Regions from separate parts of the Bradyrhizobium sp. th-b2 genome, predicted to be linked through region 1. Evidence: riboswitches for the same ligand, from Rfam matches in the RefSeq annotation. Region 1 holds a riboswitch; the other holds the start of a gene.

The links. A riboswitch is a leader RNA that binds a small molecule or an ion and turns the genes downstream of it on or off. The one in region 1 is predicted to bind glycine.
Region 2: another riboswitch for glycine. It lies ahead of gcvT (glycine cleavage system aminomethyltransferase GcvT); the one in region 1 lies ahead of K359_RS52770 (D-amino acid dehydrogenase).

What each region holds. Positions count from the first base shown of each region.
Region 1 is NZ_AUGA01000020.1:30,325-40,153, reverse strand. Features, by position in the region: gene K359_RS0123575 (ABC transporter permease) at 1-863, opposite strand, end outside; gene K359_RS0123570 (ABC transporter permease) at 867-1,808, opposite strand; gene K359_RS0123565 (ArgE/DapE family deacylase) at 2,087-3,385, opposite strand; gene K359_RS52770 (D-amino acid dehydrogenase) at 3,619-4,926, opposite strand; glycine riboswitch at 4,992-5,107, opposite strand; glycine riboswitch at 5,111-5,217, opposite strand; gene K359_RS0123555 (M20/M25/M40 family metallo-hydrolase) at 5,310-6,440, opposite strand; gene K359_RS0123550 (ABC transporter substrate-binding protein) at 6,706-8,325, shown strand; gene K359_RS0123545 (hypothetical protein) at 8,500-8,796, opposite strand; gene K359_RS0123540 (PilZ domain-containing protein) at 9,075-9,362, shown strand; tRNA gene K359_RS0123535 (tRNA-Leu) at 9,458-9,544, opposite strand; gene K359_RS0123530 (hypothetical protein) at 9,769-9,829, shown strand, end outside.
Region 2 is NZ_AUGA01000051.1:43,947-53,775, forward strand. Features, by position in the region: gene alaS (alanine--tRNA ligase) at 1-2,058, opposite strand, end outside; glycine riboswitch at 2,261-2,350, shown strand; gene gcvT (glycine cleavage system aminomethyltransferase GcvT) at 2,491-3,636, shown strand; gene gcvH (glycine cleavage system protein GcvH) at 3,657-4,022, shown strand; gene gcvP (aminomethyl-transferring glycine dehydrogenase) at 4,045-6,918, shown strand; gene K359_RS0137745 (thioesterase family protein) at 7,070-7,507, shown strand; gene K359_RS0137750 (hypothetical protein) at 7,559-8,542, opposite strand; gene recA (recombinase RecA) at 8,649-9,737, opposite strand.

The DNA of each region.
Region 1 (9,829 bases):
CGGGGATCGAGCGCGTCGCGCGCGGCGTCGCCGATCAGATTGATGCTGAGAATGGCGATCGAGAGCAGGAGCCCCGGCCAGAAGATCAGCGAGGGCTTGACCTGAAAATAGGCGCGGCCCTCGGCCATGATGTTGCCCCAGGTCGGTGTTTCCGGCGAGATGCCGGCGCCGAGGAACGACAGGATCGCCTCGGTCAGGATCGCGGATGCGCAGACATAGGTGCCTTGCACGATCAGGGGCGCGATCGTGTTCGGCATCAAATGCCGCCACATGATCTTGGGCAGGCTGGAGCCGAGCGAGATCGCGGCCTCGACATAGGGCTCCTCGCGTGCGGTCAGCACCACCGCGCGCACCAGCCGCGCCACGCGCGGGATCTCGGGGATGGTGATCGCGATCATCACGGTCCAGATGCTGGCGCCCGACAGCGACACCACGGCGATCGCGAGCAGGATAGCGGGGATCGCCATCAAGCCGTCCATCACACGCATCATCACCGCATCGACCCAGCGGAAGAAGCCGGCGACGAGGCCGATCAGCAGCCCGATAGCAATTGAGCAGACGGCGGCACCGAGCCCGATCACCAGCGAGATCCGCGCGCCGTAGATGACGCGCGACAACAGGTCGCGTCCATAGGCGTCGGTGCCGAGCAGGTACTGCGCGCTCGACGGCTTCAGCCGCTGCGACGGCGTCAGCAGCAGCGGATCGTGCGGCGCGAGCAGCGGCGCGAAGATCGCCATCAGGATGATGAGGGCGAGACAGATCGTCGCAACCGCGATGATCGGCGTCGAGGTGAGGAAGCCGAGCTTGACGCGGAACGGCCGGGTGACGGGGATAGAGGATTCGGGAAGGGTTTCGATCGCCATTGCTCAGTACCGGATACGAGGATCGAGCAGGGTGTAGGCGAGGTCGATCAACAGATTGACCGCGACATAGATACCCGACGTAAGAAGGATCATGGCCTGGATCACCGGATAGTCGCGCGCCAGCACCGCATCGACGGTGAGGCGGCCGATGCCGGGCAGGTTGAACACGCTCTCGGTGACAACGACGCCGGAGATCAGGAGCGCGAAGCCGGAACCGATCACGGTGATGACCGGCACCGCGGCGTTGCGCAGCGCATGGCGCAGCAGCACGCCGGTCTCGCCGATGCCCTTGGCGCGCGCGGTGCGCACGTAATCCTCACCCAGCACATCGAGCATCGAGGCCCGTGTCATGCGCGCGATCAGCGCGACATAGATGAAGGAGAGCGTGCAAGTCGGCAGGATGATGCGCTCGAAGAATGGACCGAAGCCGGCCGAGATGCTCTTGAAGCCCTGCACCGGCACCCAGCGCAGATCGATCGCAAAGATCTGGATCAGCACATAGCCGATCACGAACACCGGCACCGAGAAGCCGAGCACCGAGAGCCCCATCACGAAGCGATCGATCCATGTGCCGTGCTTCCACGCCGCGATCACGCCGAGCGGCACCGCCACCAGGATCGAGAGGATGATGGTGGCGAGCGCGACCGAGATCGACGGTTCGAGGCGCGGGCCGATCATCTCGAGGATCGGCTTGTTCGAGATCAAGGAGACGCCGAGGTCGCCATGCAGCAGTCTGGCGACCCAGGTGTAGAACTGTATGTAGATCGGCTCGTTGAGACCAAGCGAGGTCCTGATGCGTTCGAGCTGCTCCGGCGTCGCATTGTCGCCGGCGAGAATGGCGGCGGGGTCGCCCGGCGTCAGCCGCAGCAACAGGAACACGAACAGAGCCACCACGCCCATCACGGGAACGGCAGCGAGGATGCGGCGGATGAGATAGCCGATCATCGTTGCTATCTCCCGTCGTCAGGCGGTGCGAAGCGAAGGCTGGGCCGCATCATACTCATGGTGTCCCCGTGATGTGTCTCATGCGCTTCTGCGTCTTCTCTCAAAGCTAGCGCGAAAGTGATGAATTTGCAGGCAAATACTGTGCCAATGGCGACGCTATATCAAGGCGCGGTTCAGGCCGTTGGAAGCCTCCCTTGGTCTGAAGCTGCTCCATCCGAAGCTGCTATTTCGAATTGCACATTTCGTCATGCGCCACCGACCTGAAACGACAAGTCCATTCACGCTCTCATCACGCCGCACCAGTTAGCGACGAACAATGCGATGCTCTGCGTTGTCTTGCGAAGGCTGTCGAGCTCGACGCGCTCGTTGAACGCATGTGGGCCGATACCGTAAGGACCATAGCAAAGGGCAGGGATGCCGTAGTCGACGCAATAGTAGCGGGTGTCGTTGACGGCGGTAGACAGGCGCTCCTGCATTGAAGCCTGGAACACGGAGTGATGGGCGGCCGACAGAGCTGCTTCCGCTTCGCTGCCAGGCTCGCACACCGCTGGGTCTGCCTGAAAACCACTCCACACAAGCTCAGCCGGATTGTCGGACAGGAAGTCGTCGGCCTTGTGCGCATCGGCCAGGCATTCCTCGATGCCACGCATCGCCTCTCGCGGTGTCTCGCCCGGCAGCAGACCGAGCCGGCAATCCAGCTCGCACCAGGCCGCGGTCGAACTGGCCCAGTCGCCGCCTTTGATGATCCCGACGTTGAACTTGATCGGATTCTTGACGCTGCGGAACCAGCTGTTGTCGAGCGCCCGGGCATTGAGCGTTTTGGTGTAATCCTGGAACGCGCGCACCAGATGCATCGCCGACAGGATGGCGCTGGTACCGGCCTCGGAATAGGCGACATGCACCGGCGTGCCGCGGACGCGCAGGCGAAACCAGATGGCGCCGACCTGGGCGCGCGTGAGCGTGTGTCCGGTTGGTTCGGGAATGAGACAGGCGTCGGCGCGATAGCCGCGCATCAGAGTGGACAATGCGCCGTTGCCGGTGCTCTCTTCCTCGGCCACGGTCTGCAGATGGATGCGCCCGCCCGGGGCATATCCGGCGTCGCGGATCGCATCGAGCGCGAAGATCATTGCCGAGACACCGGCCTTCATGTCTTGCGCACCACGCCCGAACATCCAGCCGTCGCGCACGGCGGCTGCGAACGGCGGCTGATCCCAAAGGTCAGCGGGCCCCTCCGGCACCACGTCGATATGACCTTGCAGGATCAGGCTGCGCCCGCTGCCTTTGCTGTTCTTCGTCGCAACAACCTGCTGCGATCCGGCAAGATCGATGCCGTCCATTGGCGCAGCCTTCGGATGGCTCATCAGGTTGACGTCCGCAAGGCTGAACACATCGACGTCGTAGCGGCGTTTTGCGAACTGCTCGGCCAGCCAAACTTGTTGCGGCGCTTCCTGTCCGCGCAAGCTGCGGAACTGCACCATGCGTGACAGGAACGCGATCTGATCGTCGAAGTTTCGGTCGACGGCCGCGCACAGCTCTGCGGCAATCTGATCCGGCTTGGTCAACGTCTCAATTGTCATGTCGCGCCTTTCGTGGAGCCCTGTGCAGAAGGCTGAGCTTTGACTGTTTTGGAAAGACGGCACGGAGTCGGCGCAATGTCATGCGTGCCCGCCACCCCAATGCGCATTGTCCCCTCCCGCGATGAAGCGCTTTTTCCCATTGTGACGCTAGTTCCTATCACGCGGCGTTTCTCAGCGAATTCCGACTTGGCCATAGGCAAATACGCTCATATTCTTCCTCTTCGGCCGGACAATTAGGGGAAATCTGCGTGAGTGGTCTCGGTCGTATCGACCTGCGACGGCACCATTGAAGGCGTGTCGAGGTCGCTGCAATCATCGATCGCCCCTGCGACCATCTGCGCCGTCGCGGCAGACAGCGTCCAGCCGAGATGACCGTGGCCCGTATTGTAGAACACGCCCGGAATCCGTCCGGCGCGAACCACCGGCATCATGTTCGGCATCATCGGTCGCAGGCCCGCCCATGGCACGATCGTCGACGTGTCGATCCCTGGGAAATGATGTCGCACCCAGTCCACCAGCGGCTGGATCCGGTCGGCGCGAATGTCGCGGTTGAAGCCGTTGAACTCAGCGGTGCCGGCGACGCGGAAGCGGTCGGCGCCGAGCCGGCTGGTGACGATTTTCGCAGCTTCATCGAGCAGGCTGACGGTCGGCGCAGCGTCCCGGCTCTGCGGCGCATCGAGTTGCACGGTGATCGAATAGCCCTTCACCGGATAGACATTGACGCGGTCGTTGAGCATGCCAGCGAAGTAGCGGCTCGCCACCCCGGCGCAGATGACTACACCGTCCGCCTGCAACTCATGCCGCGTCGCGACGTCAGCGTCGTGCGAAGCGGCTTCGTTCCAGCTGATGCGGAAGCCGTCATCGCCGCGCGCGATCGCATCGACATCGGCTTCGTGGATGAAGGCCGCGCCGCGGCGGATGCAGGCGTCGGCGAGCCCGCGGGTGAACTTGTGGATATCGCCGGTTGCATCCGACGGTGTGAAGAAGCCGCCATAGCAGGCCGTCTGCAGCGCGGGCTCGATGGCGCGGATTTCGTCCGCCGTTACCGGCCGGCGGTCGAGCCCGCCTTGCTGCAGCAGCGTGTTGACCCGCAGGCCCGCTTCGAAGCCGGCCTTGTCGTGATAGACGTGCAGGATGCCGCGGCGTTCGAGATCGAAGGCGATGTTCTCGCGCTGTGCGATCGAGAACAGATGTTTGCGCGCCTCGATGGCGAGCCGCGTGGTCTCGATGGTGTTGCTGAGATAGCGGCCGATGTGGCCGACGAACTCGCCGATCCAGGAATATTTGTGCCAGCTCGGCTTCGGATTCATCAGCAGCGGCGCGTCGCTCCTGAGCATCCAGCGCAAACCCTTGAGGATGGTCGCGGCGCTGTTCCAGACTTCGGCGTTGCTGGCGGAAAGCTGTCCGCCATTGGCGAACGAGGTTTCCATCGCGGCGTAGCGATGCCTGTCGAGGACAGTCACCCGGTAGCCGCGTTCGAGCAGGGCATAGGCCGTCGTCACGCCGGTGATGCCGGCGCCAATGATCGCAATGTGAGGCATGGTGGTCTTCAGGCTCCCGTGGGTTAGGTTCGCCGAACCACCGGTGAAACCGGCGTCGGCGCCCCATCTGTCACGGTACCTGAGAGCTTGATCCGCATCGGGCCGAGGCCCAATAGCGAACTATCCCCTTCGGTGGACGTCATGGCCCTTGATGTGTGGCCATGTTCGTCTCTCTCCAGATCGTCCTGACGATACAGTCCTTTTGCCTGAGAGTTTCCGGGGCGGTTGCTCCGTCGGCGCCGAAGCCAACAACACGCATGTTGTCGCTCCGATCTCTCCCGCATCGTCGTGTTGGACGGCCGGACCGTAGGCGAAGCCTGAAAATTGGACAAGGCTAAATTTCGATCCGGCAGTGCCAACGTGTTGTGCAGTGCAAATCGACGTCAGTCCAGCGTCGCCAGCAGCGCCGCCATCAGGCGGCCGCGCTCGGCGAGGCTGTCGACCTCGATATGTTCGTTGAGCGTATGCGCATCGGCGCCGCGAACGCCGAGGCCGTCGAGCGTGGGGATGCCCATCGCGCCGGTAAAGTTGCCGTCCGATCCGCCGCCGGCGCTGCCGTGCGGCAGATCGAGGCCCATCGCCGCCGCGAGGCTCTTTGCCTTTTCATAGAGCACCATGGTGCCGGCATCCGGCTCCCACACCGGGCGGGTGACGCCGCGCGTCACCTTGAAGGTCACGTCGTTGGCGGTGCCCGACAGCGCCAGCATGCGCTCGACGCCGCGGTCGAGATCGGCCTGGCGCTTGGCCATGCTGAGCGCTTCGCCGGTGCAGGTCGTCGCGACGCAATTGACCCATTGGCCGCCATGCACGATGCCGACCGAGAACGTGCAGTCCTCGGTGGTCATGCCGTCGATGGCGATGATCTGCCGCGCCATCTCGCGGATCGCGGAGCGGCCGGACGACAGCGTCGCGCCGGCATGGCTCGGCTTGCCTGTTGCTTCCAGATTGAAGCGCGCGATCGCGTAGCGACCGGTGACGACGCCGTTGTTCGGCCGGCCTGGCTCCGGCACCAGCACATATTTGTTGCGTGCGGCTTCCGCCTCGATGATGTCGCGCGTCGACGGCGTGCCGACCTCTTCATCGGGGGTGAACAGCACCGTGATCGGCAGCGGCGTCGTGAATGCGGCGCGCGCCAATTGTCTGATCGCCTCGACCGACAGATAGTTGCCGCCCTTCATGTCGAAGATGCCGGGCCCGAAGCACTTGTTGCCTTCGCGCCGCCACTTCAGCTTCTCGATGGTGCCAACCGGGTGCACGGTGTCCAGGTGACCGGCGATCAGGATGCCGGGCTGGCCTTGCTTGGGATGAGGAAAACGGGCGCGGACGCAGCCGGCAAAGCCCTGGCGTCCGGCGATGCGTTCGATCGTCGCACCCATGATCGCCATCTCGCGCGCGGCAAGGTCGAGCATGCGTTCGACCGCCGCCGAATCCCAGGTCGGGCTCTCGCATTCCACCCAGCTACGTAGCCCTTGCAGCATCGCTTCGGAATCAAAGGGAAGATTGGCTGGGTTCATCGTTTTTCTCTCTTGTTGTTTTGATCGCGCCGGCATCGCGCGCGCGTTACGAAAATCTCAGCCGACGAATTTGTAAAGCCAAAATCTGGCGCGCGGCCTCATTCGTTTGTGTACGTCCGATCCCGCCCGAAACCGATTGACGCGCATTGCGCTTGGTGCAAGTCTCGATTTCACAAGCCGTACAGCATGTTAGTTCGCCTAAATAACGAACCGCATGCATAACGAATAAGCCGGCTTTGACCAGTTTCACGTCAGGAGAAATTGCATGTTCCCTATCTCGCGTTGGAAGCACCGCACGCTTGCGGCTGCGTTGACGGCGCTTGCACTGTCGTTCGCGCCGCAGGAATTGTCTTTGGCACCGCAGGCGATGGCTGCGGGCAAGACCATCACCGCGGTGATGCACTCGGATCTGCGCGTCATCGATCCGATCATGACCACCGCCTACATCACCCGCGATCATGGCTACATGATCTATGACACGTTGCTGGCGACGGATTCCAACTTCAAGATCCAGCCGCAGATGGCGGACTGGAAGGTGTCCGACGACAAGTTGACCTATACGTTCACGCTGCGCGACGGCCTGAAGTGGCACGACGGCGCGCCGGTCACCGCGGAAGACTGCGTCGCCTCGCTGCAGCGCTGGGGCAAGGTCGACGGCATGGGCCAGAAGCTGATGGACTTCGTCGCGAGCCTGGAGGCGACCGACGCCAAGACCATCACGTTGAAGCTGAAGGAGCCCTACGGCCTCGTGCTCGAATCGATCGGCAAGCCGTCGTCGCGCGTGCCGTTCATGATGCCGAAGCGTCTCGCCGAGACGCCGCCGGACAAGCCGATCCCGGAACAGATCGGCTCCGGGCCGTTCAAGTTCGTGCAGGCGGAATTCCAGCCGGGCGTGAAGGCGGTCTACGAGAAGAACAAGGACTACGTGCCGCGCAAGGAGCCGGCGAGCTGGACCGCGGGCGGCAAGGTCGTCAAGGTCGACCGCGTCGAGTGGATCACGATGGCTGATGCGCAGACCGCGGTGAACGCGCTGCAGTCCGGCGACATCGATTTCATGGAACAGCTTCCGTTTGACATGCTGCCGGTGCTCGAAGCCAATCCGGATCTCAAGATCGACGTGCTGAACAAGTTCGGCTTCCAGACCCTTGGTCGCATGAACTTCCTCTATCCGCCGTTCGACAATCCGAAGGTGCGCCGCGCCGCATTCCTGGCGATGAACCAGAAGGACGTGCTCGACGCGCTGGTCGGCAATGCCAAGTACCAGAAGATTTGCGGCGCCTTCTTCGTCTGCGGCACGCCGCTGGAGACCGACGTCGGTGCCGAGACCTTAGTGAAGGGCAGCGGCATGGCGGAGGCCAAGAAGGCGCTTGCCGCGTCCGGCTATGACGGCACGCCCGTCGTGATCATGGGGCCGGGCGATGTCACCACGCTGAAGGCCCAGCCGATCGTCGTGGCGCAGCAGTTGCGCGATGCCGGCTTCAAGGTGGATTTCCAGGCCACCGACTGGCAGACCGTCGTGACCCGCCGCGCCAGCCAGAAGTCGCCGAAGGAAGGCGGCTGGAATATGTTCTTCACCAACTGGGTCGCAGCTGACGTCGCCGATCCGATCGTCAACGCGTCGATCACCGGCCGTGGCAAGAACGGCGGCTGGTTCGGGTGGGCCGAGGACCCGAAGATCGAGGAGCTGCGCGACAAGTTCGCGCGCGCCGGCTCGGCCGAGGAAAAGAAGAAGATCGCCGCTGACATCCAGACCGAGGCCTACGATCAGGTGATCTACATCCCGCTCGGCCAGTACACGGTTCCGAGCGCCTGGCGGAAGTCGTTGACCGGCGTGCTCGACGGTCCGGCGACACCGATCTTCTGGAATATCGACAAGTCCGAGTAAGCTTGCGATTTTGCTCACGACGAATGGCCGGGCGTTGTCCCGGCCATTTTTCGTTTCGAACTGTCGCTTCTAAAGCTTCGGTTCTGATTGAATCAGAACCGAAGCTCTAGTTTCTTGTTTGACGCGTTTTCTTCACGCGAACCGGTGCCCACTTCGCTCGAAAACGCTCTAATGTCAGTGACCCGATTTCGCGGCGTTCGCGCTCGACAGGCTGGAGAGCTGTGTCGGCCCGACGGCCGCGCCGTTAATCCAGACGGCCGTTCCCGCGGCGAGTGCCAGCAGTCCGTACAGCATGATCGCGCCACGAATCCATCGCCGGTAGATCACGCGCTCGTCGGGCGTCGCGTCCCGGAATTTCTGGGCATTGAGCCCGTTGCTGCAATGGGCCGCGTCGTCGCCATGCTCGAGAATGGAGGCGCTTTGTTCGCACGCCCTGTCGCCAGCAATCCGATTGCAGTTTGCAATCTCCATCACCGATCTCCGACCATTGATTTCGAAATGCGACGGCCGCGAAATGTGCGGCCGGAATTTTCCAATGCGCGAAGATTACGAGACGCGGCGATCCCGGCTTGTGAACCGTGCCACAGCCCGGAAACACGATCAGGTGATGCGAGCGTCGTGATACCGCGCGTGCCCGCCGAGGCCGTGGGCGCGCGTGGCATGCCAACGCGTTTGGCGATGTCTTAAGGTTCCCGTCAGAATCGCGTCGTAATCTGGCCGCCAGCTTGTGTACCGACCGCGACGGGTTCATGGCCGACGACAAAAGCAGGCCCGCACCAGCCAGCGGGCAACAGCCAATGCCGACCGACGAGCGGCGTGCCGGCTCCCGTCGCCGCGTCCTCAAATCGGGGGCGATCGAGTTCGGCAATGAAGCGATACCCTGCACGGTCCGAAATCTTTCTCCGCAGGGGGCCTGCATCGAAGTCAATTCGCCGCTGTGGTTTCCCGACCGCTTCGTGCTCGCCGTCGACGGCCAGCGGCACACCTGCCGGGTGATCTGGAAGAAGGAGCGGCGGATCGGTCTGGGGTTTGACTGACGAACGGCTTGGCCGAGCCGTAGCTCGCGGCAGCCGCATCGCCTTCGCCTGGCCGGCCGTGGCGCCAACGCTACTCATTTCGCGAGCGAGAGGCCTGGTGCGGGCGGTGGGAGTCGAACCCACACGACGTTGCCATCGAGGGATTTTAAGTCCCTTGCGTCTACCAGTTCCGCCACGTCCGCATTGCGCCAGGCGCGCCGATTTCTAGCGCGTTTGGGCGCGAAGTGGAATTGTCATTATCCGCTGCTAACAGGTGCGGTTTCAAAGACTTAAACAGTGGCCTGCAATTCCATTTGCTTCGGCCGCCTCGCATTGGGATAAGCGGCGCGCCGCCGCGATTGAGCCTCAATCCGGACACCGGCGGCTGCTTTAGGCAATCTCAACACTGTCTGATTAAGAAAGCCGAATGCCTGTTCGTTTCCCACGCCGCTCAAAGCTGTCGCGCGCGGCGGCCGTCATTGTGCTGC
Region 2 (9,829 bases), on a different contig from region 1:
GCCGGTGCGGCGGACATGGGTGCCGCCGCAGAGCTCGACCGACCAGCCGAGCGCATTCTGGCCGTGCTCGCGGGCACTCTTGCCCATCGAGACGACACGGACCTCGTCACCGTATTTCTCGCCGAACAGTGCGCGCGCACCCGCCTCGCGGGCGTCGTCGACACCCATGACGCGGGTCGTCACCTCGTCATTTTCCAGCACCACGTCGTTGGCGATGTCCTCGACCCGGGAGAGTTCTTCCGGCGTGATCGGCTTCGGATGCACGAAATCGAAGCGCAGGCGATCGGGCGCGACCAGCGAGCCGCGCTGGGCGATGTGATCGCCGAGCACCTGGCGCAGCGCCTCATGCAACAGATGCGTCGCCGAATGGTTCGCTCGGATCGACGAACGCCTGGCGTGGTCGACCTCGAGCTGCAGCGCGGTGCCGACGTTGAGCGTACCCTGCTCCACCGTGCCGACATGCACGAACAGATCGCCGGCCTTCTTCTGCATGTCGGTGACGCGGAATTTGACGCCTTCGCCGGTGAGGATGCCGACGTCGCCGACCTGACCACCTGACTCGGCATAGAACGGCGTCTGGTTCAGCACGATCGCGGCGCTCTCGCCGGCCTTGAGGCCGTCGACCTCGGCACCGTCCTTGACCAGCGCCGTCACTACGCCTTCCGCGCTCTCGGTCTCATACCCGAGGAATTCGGTCGCACCGAGTTTCTCGCGCAGCGGGAACCAGATGTTTTCGGTCGCCGCCTCGCCCGAACCGACCCAGGACGCACGCGCCTTCTCGCGCTGACGGTTCATCGCGTCGGTGAATGAGGCCTGATCGACGCTGATGCCGCGCGACTTCAGCGCGTCCTGCGTCAGGTCCAGCGGGAAGCCGTAGGTGTCGTACAGCGTGAACGCAGTGTCGCCGTCGAACATGTCGCCCTTCTTGAGGCCGGCGCTCTTCTCGTCGAGGATCGACAGGCCACGCACCAGCGTCTTGCGGAAGCGCGTCTCTTCCAGCCGCAGCGTCTCCTCGATCAGCTTCTCGGCGCGCACCAGGTCCGGATAGGCCTGGCCCATCTCGCGGACCAGCGCCCAGACCAGGCGATGCATCAGCGGCTCGCTGGCACCCAGAAGCTGCGCGTGGCGCATCGCGCGGCGCATGATCCGGCGCAGCACGTAGCCGCGGCCCTCGTTCGACGGCAGCACGCCATCGGCAATCAGGAACGCCGACGAGCGCAGATGGTCCGCGATCACCCGGTACGACGCGACGTTCTGCGCGTTCGGCCCATGGCCGAGCGCCGACGCGGCCGCATCGATCAAATGGCGGAACAGATCGGTCTCGAACACGCTCTCGACGCCCTGCAGGATGGCCGCCATGCGTTCCAGCCCCATGCCGGTGTCGATCGAGGGACGCGGCAGCGCCACGCGCTCCTCCTTCGTCACCTGCTCGTACTGCATGAACACCAGGTTCCAGAATTCGAGGAAGCGATCGCCATCCTCCTCCGGGCTGCCCGGAGGTCCGCCCCAGATGTGCTCGCCGCGGTCGATGAAGATCTCGGAGCACGGCCCGCACGGGCCGGTATCGCCCATCGCCCAGAAATTGTCCGAGGTCGGGATGCGGATGATGCGGTCCTCCGAGAAGCCCGCGATCTTCTTCCAATAGCCGGCCGCCTCGTCGTCGGTGTGGTAGACGGTGACGAGCAGCTTGTCCTTCTTCAGCCCGAAATCCTTGGTGATCAGATTCCAGGCGAGCTCGATCGCGCGCTCTTTGAAGTAGTCGCCGAACGAGAAATTGCCCAGCATCTCGAAGAAGGTGAGATGGCGCGCGGTGTAGCCGACATTGTCGAGGTCGTTATGCTTGCCGCCGGCGCGCACGCACTTCTGCGACGTCGTGGCGCGCTGATAGGCGCGCTTTTCGACACCGGTGAAGACGTTCTTGAACTGCACCATGCCGGCATTGGTGAACATCAAGGTCGGGTCGTTGCGCGGAACCAGCGGCGACGACGCCACGATCTCGTGGCCGTTCTCCTTGAAGAAGTTCAGAAATGTCGACCTGATGTCGTTGACGCTGCTCATGTTCATCCAATCGGAAAAAGGGGCCGGCCAGCCGCAAAAAGGCGTCATTTTCCGGCCGAACGCTTTTAGACATTGCCAGCTGCGGTGTCCAGAAACTGTGCAGGCGGATCATGGGCTTGCCGCGGCAGCACAAAGCCCATTGGATAGTTGCTGCAGCTGCGTTGACAGTCTTGGTGGCGCCGTGTTTTCTACCTACCTGTACTTAAGTCACGTCGGGAGAGACCGGCCTTGCGCCGGCGCCGAAGGAGCAACCGCCCCGGAAACTCTCAGGCAAAAGGACCGCGTGACGTCTGACATCTGGAAAGAGGCGCTGGGGTTATCCCCGATGCGTCCGCCGACGGGATAATACTCTCAGGCACAGCGACAGATGGGGCTTTCTGCAGGTTTCTCAAGGGGAAATAGGTCCCCTGCGGGAACCGCGAGGGCCCTGTGATGCTTGCGCGCGAAACTTCCCCGCTGAAACAGACCCCGCTGCACGCGTTGCACCTGGCGCGCGGCGCCAAGATGGTGCCGTTCGCCGGCTATGACATGCCGGTGCAATACACCGCCGGCGTGCTCAAGGAGCACCTGCACACCCGCAAGGAAGCCGGCCTGTTCGACGTGTCGCACATGGGCCAGCTTGTCCTGAAGGCCAAATCCGGCAAGGTCACCGATGCGGCGCTCGCGCTGGAGAAGCTGGTGCCGCAGGACATTGTTGGCATCGCGCCGGGACGGCAGCGCTACGCGCAATTCACCAACGACGACGGCGGGCTGCTCGACGATTTGATGGTCGCGAATTTCGGCGATCATTTGTTCCTGGTGGTCAACGCCGCCTGCAAGGCCGAGGACGAGGCGCATCTGCGCGCGCATCTCTCCGACGCCTGCGAAATCGTGTCGCTGGCCGACCGCGCGCTGATTGCGCTGCAGGGACCGAAAGCCGAATCGGCGCTGGCGAAACTTTGTGCAGATGTCAGTTCGATGAAATTCATGGACGCCGGCCCGCGCCGCGTCGCCGACATCGACTGCTTCGTCTCGCGCTCCGGCTATACCGGCGAGGACGGTTTTGAGATTTCGGTGCCGGCGGACAAGGCCGAAGCCCTGGTCACGGCGTTGCTGGACAATCCCGACGTGCTGCCGATCGGGCTCGGCGCGCGCGACAGCCTGCGGCTCGAAGCCGGGCTCTGCCTCTATGGCCACGATATCGACACCACGACGACGCCAGTCGAAGGCGCGCTGGAATGGTCGGTGCAGAAGGTGCGCCGCAGCGGCGGCGCCCGTGCCGGCGGTTTTCCGGGCGCCGACAAGATCCTCGCCCAATTCGCGCAAGGTGCCTCCCGCCGCCGTGTCGGCTTGAAGCCTGACGGCCGCGCACCGGTGCGCGAAGGTGCAGCCCTGTTTGCCGATCCGACCTCGACCGAGCCAATCGGCAAGGTGACGTCGGGCGGCTTCGGCCCGAGCCTCAATGCGCCGGTTGCGATGGGCTATCTGCCGACCTCGCTTTCCGCGCTCGACACCACCGTTTTCGCCGAAGTGCGCGGCCAGCGGCTGCCGCTGAAAGTCGCCGCCACGCCGTTCGTTCCCAATACCTACAAACGCTAGACGCCAAAGGATCGATCCCCATGACGACGCTGTACACGTCCGACCACGAATGGCTCCGCATCGAGGGCGACGTCGCCACGATCGGGATCACCGACTACGCGCAATCGCAGCTCGGCGACGTCGTGTTCGTCGAATTGCCCAAGGTCGGCCGCAGCCTGAAGAAGGCCGAGGCCGCCGCCGTCGTCGAATCCGTCAAGGCCGCCTCCGATGTCTACGCGCCGATCACCGGCGAGGTGATCGAGGTCAACGAAGAACTCGCGGCCGAGCCCGCGCTGGTCAATTCGGATGCCGGCGGCAAAGCCTGGTTCTTCAAGCTGAAGATATCAGACAAGAGCGAGCTCGGCGGCCTGATGGATGAGGCCGCCTACGCCGCGCACACCGCCTAAGGATCAGCCCAAGGATCAAGCCATGAACGCGCCCTTCAAGCCGATCAACGAAGCCGCCACTGATTTCGTCCGCCGCCACATCGGACCGTCGCCGCGCGACATCAACGCGATGCTGGAGACCGTCGGCGCTGCGAGCCTGCAAGCACTGATGAACGAGACGCTGCCGGCGTCGATCCGCCAGAAGGCGCCGCTCGATCTCGGCCGCGCGCTGAGCGAGACCGAGGCGCTTTCGCATATGAGCGAGCTCGCCGCACAGAACCAGGTGTTCACCTCGCTGATCGGCCAGGGCTACTCCGGCACCATCCTGCCCGCGGTGATCCAGCGCAACATCCTGGAGAACCCGGCCTGGTACACCGCCTATACGCCGTACCAGCCGGAGATCAGCCAGGGCCGGCTCGAAGCCCTGTTCAACTTCCAGAGCATGGTCTGCGACCTCACCGGGCTCGACGTCGCCAACGCCTCGCTACTCGACGAGGCGACCGCGGCGGCGGAAGCGATGGCACTCGCCGAGCGCCACTCGCAGGTCAAGGCGAAGGTCTTCTTCGTCGACAAGGAGGTGCATCCGCAGACGCTGGCGGTGATGCGCACGCGTGCCGCTCCGCTCGGCTGGGCGCTGGTCGTCGGCGATCCCCTGACCGAGCTCGACAAGGCCGACGTGCTCGGCGCGCTGCTGCAATATCCAGGCACCTCGGGCGCGGTGCGCGACCTTAAGCCCGCGATCGCATCGCTGCGCGCCAAGGGCGCGCTTGCGATCGTGGCGGCGGACCTGCTGTCGCTGACGCTGCTCACCTCGCCCGGCGAGCTCGGTGCCGACATCGCAATCGGCTCGGCGCAGCGGTTCGGCGTGCCGATGGGTTATGGCGGACCGCACGCCGCCTACATGGCGGTGCGCGACACGCTGAAGCGCTCGCTGCCCGGCCGCATCGTCGGCCTCTCCGTGGATTCGCGCGGCGCGCCGGCCTATCGCCTGGCGCTGCAGACCCGCGAACAGCACATCCGCCGCGAGAAGGCGACCTCGAACATCTGCACCGCGCAGGTGCTGCTCGCCGTGATCGCCTCGATGTATGCGGTCTATCACGGCCCCGAGGGCCTGACCCATATCGCACGCAGCGTGCATCGCCGCGCCACCGTGCTTGCCGCAGGCCTGCGCAAGCTCGGCTTTGCGCCTGTGAGCGAAGCGTTCTTCGACACCGTGACCGTCGAGGCTGGCGCAAAGCAGATCGAGATTGTCTCCCGCGCGCTGGCGGAGCGCATCAATCTGCGCATCGGCGCAACCACGCTCGGCATCGCGCTCGACGAGACCACGACGCCGGAGACCGTCGAGGCGGTGTGGCGCGTGTTCGGCGGCAAGCTCAGCTATGCCGAGATTGAGGCGGCCGCACGCGAGGCGCTGCCGAAGGAGCTGCGGCGCACCAGCGCCTTCCTCACCCATCCGGTGTTCAACACGCACCGCTCGGAGACCGAACTGCTGCGCTACATGCGCAAGCTCAGCGATCGTGACCTGGCGCTCGACCGCGCGATGATCCCGCTCGGCTCCTGCACCATGAAGCTGAACGCCACCACCGAGATGATCCCGCTGACCTGGCCGGCGTTCGGCAATCTGCATCCGTTCGCGCCGGCGGATCAGGCCAAGGGCTATCACGCGCTGTTCCAGCGGCTGGAGGCGTGGCTGTGCGACATCACCGGCTATGACGCGGTCTCGCTGCAGCCGAACTCCGGCGCGCAGGGCGAATATGCCGGGCTTCTCGCGATCCGCGGCTATCATCTCGCGCGCGGCGAGCCGCATCGCAAGGTGTGCCTGATCCCCTCCTCCGCGCATGGCACCAATCCGGCCTCGGCCGCGATGGTCGGCATGGACGTCGTGGTGGTGGCCTGTGACGCGCGCGGCGACGTCGATGTCGAGGACCTGCGCGCCAAGGCGCAGAAGCATTCGGCCAATCTCGCCGCTGTGATGATCACCTATCCGTCGACCCACGGCGTGTTCGAGGAGCATATCAGCGAGATCTGCGACGTCGTGCATGCGCATGGCGGACAGGTCTATCTCGACGGCGCCAACATGAATGCGCAGGTCGGGCTGTCCCGGCCCGGCGATTACGGCGCCGATGTCAGCCATCTCAACCTGCACAAGACCTTCTGCATCCCGCATGGCGGCGGCGGCCCCGGCATGGGCCCGATCGGCGTCAAGGCGCATCTTGCGCCCTATCTTCCCGGCCATCCCGCAACCGACGGCACGGTTGCGCACGCCATCGGCCCGGTGTCGGCCGCGCCGTTCGGTTCGGCGTCGATCCTGACCATCTCCTACATCTACATCCTGATGATGGGCGGCGAAGGGCTGACGCGCGCGACCGAGATCGCGATCCTCAATGCGAATTACATCGCGGCACGGCTGCAGCCGCATTTCCCGGTGCTGTATCGCAACGTCCGCGGCCGCGTCGCGCATGAGTGCATCGTCGATCCGCGGGCGCTGAAGACGACCAGCGGCGTTACCGTGGACGACATCGCCAAGCGGCTGATCGACTACGGCTTCCACGCGCCGACCATGAGCTTCCCGGTGGCGGGCACGCTGATGATCGAGCCGACGGAATCGGAATCGAAGTTCGAGATCGACCGCTTCTGCGACGCCATGATCGCGATCCGCAACGAGATCGCGGAGATCGAGAAGGGCCGCTGGAAGGTCGAGGCCTCGCCGCTGCGCCACGCGCCGCACACCGTCCACGACATCGCCGACGATGCCTGGAACCGGGCCTACAGCCGCGCCGAGGGCTGCTTCCCCGCGGGCGTGTCACGGTCCGACAAATACTGGAGCCCGGTCGGGCGCGTCGACAACGTCTATGGCGATCGCAATCTGGTGTGCTCGTGCCCGCCGGTGGAGGATTACGCGCAGGCGGCGGAGTAGCGCTATTTTAGGATGGGTAGAGCGAAGCGAAACCCATCATTCGTCGAGCGTGATGAGCCGTGATGGGTTTCGCTTCGCTCTACCCATCCTGCGGTCCGGTGATCATAAGGTCCGAAGAACGACGGCGAGCAATGCCGCGGCAGGAGGATTCATGCGCCAGGAATTCTGGTTTCATTTCCCGTTTCGCGTCCGCTATTCCGAGGTCGACGCGCAGGCCGTGGTGTTCAACGCCCACTATCTGACCTATTTCGACACGGCGATCACCGAATATTTTCGCGCGATGGGCTACGACTATCTCGGCGAGGTGGCGCGGACCGGCGTCGACTTTCATACCGTGAAGTCGGTCGTCGAATACAAGGCGCCGATCCGGTTCGACGAGGACATCGAGGTCTGCGTGCGGGTCGCGCGGATCGGCCGCTCCTCGATCGTGCTTGCGCTTGCGATCTTCGCCAAGGGCTCCGACGACCTTCGCGCCACCGGCGAGATCATCTGGGTCGCCACCGATCAGAAGACGCACCAATCGGTCGCCGTGACCGAAGACTTGCGGGGGCTGATCGCGCGCCGGGAAAAGGCGCTGGCGCAGGGCTAAGCGGATTGCCAATCCGTGTTGCGCGGATTGAGTCACAACGGCCACTGGGCGCTAGTGCTTCACCAGGGTTGGGGCCCAGCGCCAGAGATTGTCGTTGGTGAGATGCGTGCCGCCCCACCAGCGATCGATCGGATTGTGACGACTGAAGTCCTCCTTATGGGCGAGGACAGCTTCGCCAAATTCAGTCAGCGACAGCCGGCTTCGCCGATAGGCCTCCATGCGCGCTCGCAAATTCTCAGGGGCGATGACGCGTAACTCGTCATCGAGTCCGGCGATCGCGGGCTGCGGCCCGTGCGCGAGCCCTTGAAGCAGCGTCCCGATTTCCATGTCGGTGAATACGGCGCGTTGACCGAAGCCGCGAAGGTAGAACAACCCGTTCGTACCCATAAAGCCCGCCGCAATCAGTTCGAGCAGTCGCAGTTCGGTCGCGCCAAGTCCCGATCTGCTCCACGGAAGCTCCTGGAGCAGGTCAAGCAGGGCCGGCCTCAGCAAGGGAAAGCCGCTGAGGTCTCGATGCAGCGCATCGAAACAGGCTTCGGGCGTCGCCGCGCGATAGGCCTGCCAGCAGATGCTTGCGGTCTCGAGGTCGGCAGGCCGTATGTTGATAAGCGGCACTTCTTTCCATCCGCTCCATGTCTCGTGCATCGTCGACAGACCAAAAGCGACCAGGCGTAATTTTAACTTGGCCGCCATCGCCGGATAGGCCCGGAAATGGTCGAGCAACCAAATCAGCTGCAATTGATCATTTGGGTCCGGATCGAACCAAAGCTCGATAATCTCGAAAGGTTCGCAGAATTCGATCAGCGCGAGAGCCCTGCGCGCCTTGGCATCCTGAGGCCACTGGCTCCGCGTGCTCCAGTGCGACCAATGTCCGACCGGATCCTGGTCCGACCGTAATCCGAAGTAAGCCTCAAGCTCTCTTTGCGCCGGCAGCGGTCCGCCAACAAATCGAAAGCCGGATGTAATAGCGATCTCGGCGAGCCCCGAACGTGTAAGGCTGAGGCCGGACGGACTGGTCAGGATCAGGCGCTTCATCGGCACAACTCTGTCGACGCCGGCACAAAACGAAACAGGCGCCGAAGACGTCGGCAACTCAACGTCCTCAGCGCCCGCTTGCAGCGAAGTCTTGAAGTGAGCCGGCTTACTCCTCGGTCGGCTCCTCGCCCTCGGCGTCGCGCTCGGGCGTGCCGGCGAGGATCTGCTCGGAGATCAGGCCGGAGTTCTGCCGGATTGCGGCCTCGATCTTGGCGGTGATGTCGGGGTTCGCCTTCAGGAAGGCCTTGGAATTCTCGCGTCCCTGGCCGAGCCGCTGGCTGTCATAGGAGAACCAGGCGCCCGACTTCTCGACGATGCCGGCCTTGACGCCGAGGTCGAGAATTTCGCCCATCTTGGAGACGCCCTCGCCATACATGATGTCGAACTCGACCTGCTTGAAGGGCGGCGCCAGCTTGTTCTTCACAACCTTGACGCGGGTGGTGTTGCCGACGACCTCGTCGCGCTCCTTGATCGCGCCGATGCGGCGGATGTCGAGGCGGACCGAGGCATAGAACTTCAGCGCGTTGCCGCCGGTGGTGGTCTCCGGTGAGCCGTACATCACGCCGATCTTCATGCGGATCTGGTTGATGAAGATCACCATGGTGTGGGATTTGTTGATCGAGGCGGTGAGCTTGCGCAGCGCCTGGCTCATCAGGCGTGCCTGCAGGCCCGGCAGCGCATCACCCATCTCGCCCTCAAGTTCCGCCTTCGGCACCAGCGCCGCAACCGAATCGATCACCAGCACGTCGACCGCGCCGGAGCGCACCAGCGTGTCGCAGATCTCCAGCGCCTGCTCGCCGGTGTCGGGCTGCGAGATCAGCAGCTCGTCGATGTTGACACCGAGCTTGCGCGCATAGACCGGGTCGAGCGCGTGTTCGGCGTCGATGAAGGCGCAGATGCCGCCCTTCTTCTGGCCTTCCGCCACCGTGTGCAGCGCCAGCGTGGTCTTGCCCGAGGATTCCGGCCCGTAGATCTCGACCACGCGCCCTTTCGGCAGACCGCCGACGCCGAGCGCGATATCGAGCCCGAGCGATCCCGAGGACACCGTCTCAACATCCATAGAGCGGTCGTTCTTGCCGAGCTTCATCACCGAGCCCTTGCCGAACTGACGCTCGATCTGGGAGAGCGCGGCTGAGAGGGCCTTGGACTTGTCCATGGAGGATCCTTCGACGATACGCAGTGCAGTAGCGGACATTTGGGATGTGCTCCTTATGGCGGGGATTCGCTAGCGGGAAAAACGGGCGGCGGAGAGCGGGTGGAATGCGTTGTTGTTGGAACCTCGTACCA